2 regions of the Salinibacter grassmerensis genome follow, and region 2 is predicted to be linked to the other one. Evidence: riboswitches for the same ligand, from Rfam matches in the RefSeq annotation. Region 2 holds a riboswitch; the other holds the start of a gene.
The links. Region 2 has a riboswitch for S-adenosylmethionine ahead of OJB03_RS09450 (trans-sulfuration enzyme family protein). Riboswitches for the same ligand answer to the same signal wherever they lie in the genome.
Positions count from the first base shown of each region.

Region 1 (2,393 bases), on a different contig from region 2:
GTCGTCAATGTGCTCGATCCCGACGGACACTCGCACCATGTCGGGCTCGACGCCGGAGGCCTGTTGCTCCTCCTCGGTCAGCTGCTGATGGGTGGTAGAAGCGGGGTGGATGACGAGCGTCTTCGCGTCCCCCACGTTGGCGAGGTGACTGGCCAGCTCCACGTTCTCGACGAAGCGCTTGCCGCCCTCGACGCCCCCCTCGACCCCAAACGTGAGCACCGCGCCGTACCCATTCTCCAGGTACCTATTGGCCCGCTCGTGGTAGGGGTGGTCCTCCAGTCCCGGGTAGCTGACCCACGATACCGCGTCCTGCTCCCGGAGCCACGTCGCCAGCTCAAGCGCGTTGTCGCAGCTCCGCTGCACGCGCAGGGAAAGCGTTTCGAGGCCCTGCAGCAGGAGGAACGAGCCGAACGGGTTCTGGGCCGGGCCGAAGTCGCGCAGGCTTTCCACGCGGGCCCGCATCGCAAAGGCAACGTTCGTATCGAGCACGCCGTCCGGGCCGAAGGTTTCCCAGAATTTGAGGCCGTGGTAATTGGGGTTCGGCTCGGTGAACTCGGGGAAGCGGCCGTTGTCCCAGGGGAACGTGCCCGCATCCACGATGACGCCACCGATGGTGGTGCCGTGCCCCCCGATCCACTTCGTCGCACTGGCCGTGACGATGTCGGCCCCGTGCTCAATCGGGCTGCACAGGAAGCCCGCCGCGCCGAACGTGTTGTCCACCACGAGGGGCACGCCGTGGTCGTGTGCGATGTCGGCGATCCGCTCGAAGTCTGGGATGTTGAAGCGCGGATTGCCGATCGTTTCCAGGTAGACCGCCTTCGTATCCTCGTCAATCAGGCTTTCGATCGAGTCCGGGTCGTCGCCGTCGGCAATGTGGACGTCGAGGCCGCGACGGGGAAAGGAATTCTTGAACTGGTTGTAGGTCCCGCCGTAGAGGTAGCTCGTGGAGACGATGTTGTCGCCGTGCTCGCAGAGCGTGTTGAGGGCCAAGAACTGGGCAGACTGCCCACTGGCGGTGGCGACGGCCGCGACGCCGCCTTCGAGCGCGGCCACCCGCTTTTCGAAGACATCGTTCGTCGGGTTCATGATGCGGGTGTAGATGTTGCCGAACTCCTCGAGGGCGAAGAGGTCGGCCCCGTGCTCCGCATCGTCGAAGGTGTAAGAGGTAGTCGCGTAGATGGGCACGGCCCGGGCGTTGGTGGCCGGGTCCGGCTCCTGCCCCGCGTGGAGTTGGCGGGTTTCGTAGCGGGGCACCTCGGGGGCGTCCGGCTGCTCAGGATTGGAGTCGTGCTGTCCGTTCTCGGTACTCATAGAAATATCGGCTCTCTGGATGCAGAGGACTAGAACGCTCATCCAGAAGAGCCGAGGACAGGCCCGGAGGGCAATCCTTTATGCGCCAACACGACCGAGGACAAAAGAAAATCCCCAGCCGCCAGGAAAGCAGATGGGGATCAGCAACCAGAAGGGTCGCGGGTCCCACTCATCTTTCCTCGACAGCGGTCGAGGCAGGATGGGGCACCTTTCCGTCGGAGGGGCCGATGGCGGTTGCCAGGGCTTCAGAGGGCCTGCTCCCTCCACCCTTCTGGATGAATGTAGTGCTACCAGTGGTATATCGTAGCAGTATAAACGGTACGCGCTGTCTCCGGCGATGTCAACGCTCGATTGTGAAGAAGCCGACAGGCCGGTTTCCGATGCGTCGCCCCCACTACTGCTTTTGTAGTGCTGCTTTTTGCGCTACTGCTTTTCAACAGTGACACTCTTCAGCATGTCGCTCTCCTCAATTGCATCGACCACGTCCTGGCCGTCGGTCACATCGCCGAACACGGTGTGCTTGCCGTCAAGGTGCGACTGCGGCGCCCGCGTGATGAAGAACTGACTGCCGTTCGTGTTGGGGCCCGCATTCGCCATCGAAAGGACGCCCGTCTCGTGTGTGAGCGGATTGTCGTCGATCTCGTCGTCGAACTCGTAGCCGGGTCCGCCGCGGCCCGTCCCAGTAGGGTCGCCGCCCTGCACCATGAAGCCCTCGATGACGCGGTGAAACGCAATCCCGTCGTAGAAGCCCTCATCGGCGAGGAAGGCAAAGTTGTTGACCGTGTGCGGGGCATGCTCGGGGTAGAGCTCAGCGTGGATCGTGCCCTCACTGGTCTCGAAGGTCGCCTCGTAGACGGCATCGGTGTCGATTTGGAGTTCGGGAGGAGAGTCCCACTGTTGATGATCGGCCATGACAAAAGAGGAAATCAGCAAAAAGGCGCACGCAATTGCTCCTGTCCGACGGCAGGCACAGGGTGGTGTTTCGGGGCCGACGTCGTCTTTCCGGAAAGCCAATTGCCGCGCTGGAGGACGACTGGGCAGTCTCTCCCCCTCCGGCTACACCGCAAATCCCCCTCAGCTGC
Region 1 covers NZ_CAMTTF010000001.1:560,646-563,038, reverse strand. The annotation lists gene OJB03_RS02055 (O-acetylhomoserine aminocarboxypropyltransferase/cysteine synthase family protein) at 1-1,353, opposite strand, end outside; SAM riboswitch class I at 1,478-1,593, opposite strand; gene OJB03_RS02050 (peptidylprolyl isomerase) at 1,735-2,223, opposite strand.
Region 1: it holds a riboswitch for S-adenosylmethionine, as region 2 does, so the genes downstream of both, OJB03_RS02055 (O-acetylhomoserine aminocarboxypropyltransferase/cysteine synthase family protein) here and OJB03_RS09450 (trans-sulfuration enzyme family protein) in region 2, are expected to answer to the same signal.

Region 2 (2,393 bases):
TGGCCGTACCCTCTCAGCAGGCCCTCAGGGCCCGGAGGCTCAGGCCTCCGTGGAGACGGGTGCGTCGTGCTCCGTTGCTGACGCCTCGGTGCTCGCCGCCGTCAGGGCCCGACTCAGGTCCGCCCGCAGGTCGTCGGTCGACTCGATGCCGACGGAGAGACGGATGAGGCTGTCCGTAATGCCCGCCTCGTCCCGCTGCTCCGGGGCCATGGAGGCGTGGCTCATGGTGGCCGGGTGCTCGATGAGCGACTCGACGCCCCCCAGAGATTCGGCCAGGGCAAAGACCTCAGTCGCGCGGAGCAGCTCTTCGACGTCCACTTGCGCGTCATCGACGAAGAAGGAGACCATGCCGCCGTAGCCGTTTTGCTGCGCACGTGCAATCTCGTGGCCGGGATGGTCGTGGAGGCCGGGATAGCAGACGTGCTGCACGGCCGGATGCTCGTCCAAGAAGTGCGCGATGGCCCGTGCGTTGGTTTCGTGCTGACGCATCCGAACCGGGAGGGTCTTGGCCCCGCGGAGGACAAGCCAACTGTCGAACGGTGCGGCAACGGTGCCGTGCGCATTGGCCATGAAGTCGACTTTGTTGGCCAGGGCCTCTGTGCGGGCAATGATGGCGCCGCCGACCACGTCGGAGTGGCCGTTCAGATACTTCGTCGTCGAGTACACCACGAGATCGGCCCCGTAGTCGATGGGCCGTTGCAGGAGTGGGGAGAGAAAGGTGTTGTCGACGATGAGGAGCAGGTCGTGCGCGTCGGCAAATGTGGAAAGGGCCTCCAGGTCGACGATGCGGAGGAGGGGATTTGAAGGTGTCTCCACCCACAAGGCCTCCGTTTCGGGCCGCACGGCGTCGGCCAGGGCGTCGCGATCCGAGAGATCCTCGTACGAGACGGAAAGTTTGTCCTGGTCGCCGAGACAAGAAAAGAGGCGCTCCGTGCCGCCGTAGCAGTCGTGCGCACAGATTAGGTGTGCACCGGCGTCGAAGAGCGATGTGACGGTCGACACGGCGGCCATGCCGGTCGCGCAGGCCACAGCGCCGGCCCCGCTGTCGAGGTCGGACAGCGTATCCTCCAGGGCCGCCCGCGTCGGATTGCCGCTGCGGGTATAGTCGTACCCCTTCGTCTCGCCGACATCTTCGAACTGAAAGATGGCCGACTGGTAGAGGGGAGGTATGACGCTATTAAACGTGTCGTCGAGGTCCTGCCCAGCGAGGGAGAGTGTGGTTTCCGGGTCCAGATCCATGGGAAAAGTCGTCTCGGTGAGTGAAGAAGCGTGGTGGCCTCACCGAAACGGCGACAGAGGACCTCAAGGACGCACGTTCGCGTGCTTGAAGCAACCCTCTCATCTGTCCCCGCGTGGGGCGGGGCAGGAGTTGGCACCAGGGCGACCCCTCGCGAAGAGGAGTCCGGTTGCCACGACGTCATCGGGCCTGTTCCCTCAGTCGTTCTCGATGAGACGATAATAGTCTAAGGAGCGGGGTGCGGGTTTTCAAGCGGGCAATGCGCCAGGGCATAGGGCTCTCGCCCGTTCTTCACGCACGGGCGATGCGTCCCCGAAACTTTTGGGGAACGATGCCGTGCATCAATGTCGACAATAATTCCCGACTGACCGAGTGAGTCCACCGACGGCCCCATTATGCAAAACGATCTGCACCCCGAGTACAGCGAAGTGACCATCCAACTCGCGGATGGCACTGAAATCACGACCCGGTCCACGATGGAGACCGACTCGTACGAGACCGAAGTCGACTCGACGAACCACCCCTTCTACACGGGCCGTCGTCAGTTCGTCGACACCGCCGGCCGCGTCGAGAAGTTCAATCGCCGGTACGGGCTCAACGATGACGAGGAGGGGGAGGATGAGGAGACGGAGGACGCTGCCGACGAATAGGCCCCCATCCCCATTTCGAAGAGTGAAGGTCACCTGTGCGAACGGGTGGCCTTTTCGTTTTCGAGGGGGATGCTCGGCGTTGCGGCGGTCAGATCCGGGCATACCTCCCTTCCCCTTGTCTCCCCACAATCGCACCCACGTTGCATGAGTAGTGTCAACCCCGTTTCCCTCATCGCGGCCAAGCGCGACGGCGATGCCCTGTCGAACGACGACGTGGCGGCACTCATCAACGGCTACACCAACGGGGAGGTACCGGACTATCAGATGAGCGCATTTCTGATGGCGGCGTACCTCAACGGCCTCTCCCCCGCGGAGGCGGCTGCTCTGACCGACGCGATGCTGCACTCGGGCACCCACATCGACCTCTCCTCAGTGCCGGGCACCAAGGTGGGCAAGCACTCGACCGGCGGGGTGGGAGACAAGGTGTCGCCGATCCTTGTGCCCCTCGTCGCCAGCTGCGGCGTGCCGGTGGCCAAACTCAGCGGGCGCGGGCTCGGCCACACCGG
Region 2 covers NZ_CAMTTF010000003.1:514,247-516,639, reverse strand. The annotation lists gene OJB03_RS09450 (trans-sulfuration enzyme family protein) at 40-1,239, opposite strand; SAM riboswitch class I at 1,336-1,454, opposite strand; gene rpmE (50S ribosomal protein L31) at 1,633-1,887, shown strand; gene OJB03_RS09440 (thymidine phosphorylase) at 2,032-2,393, shown strand, end outside.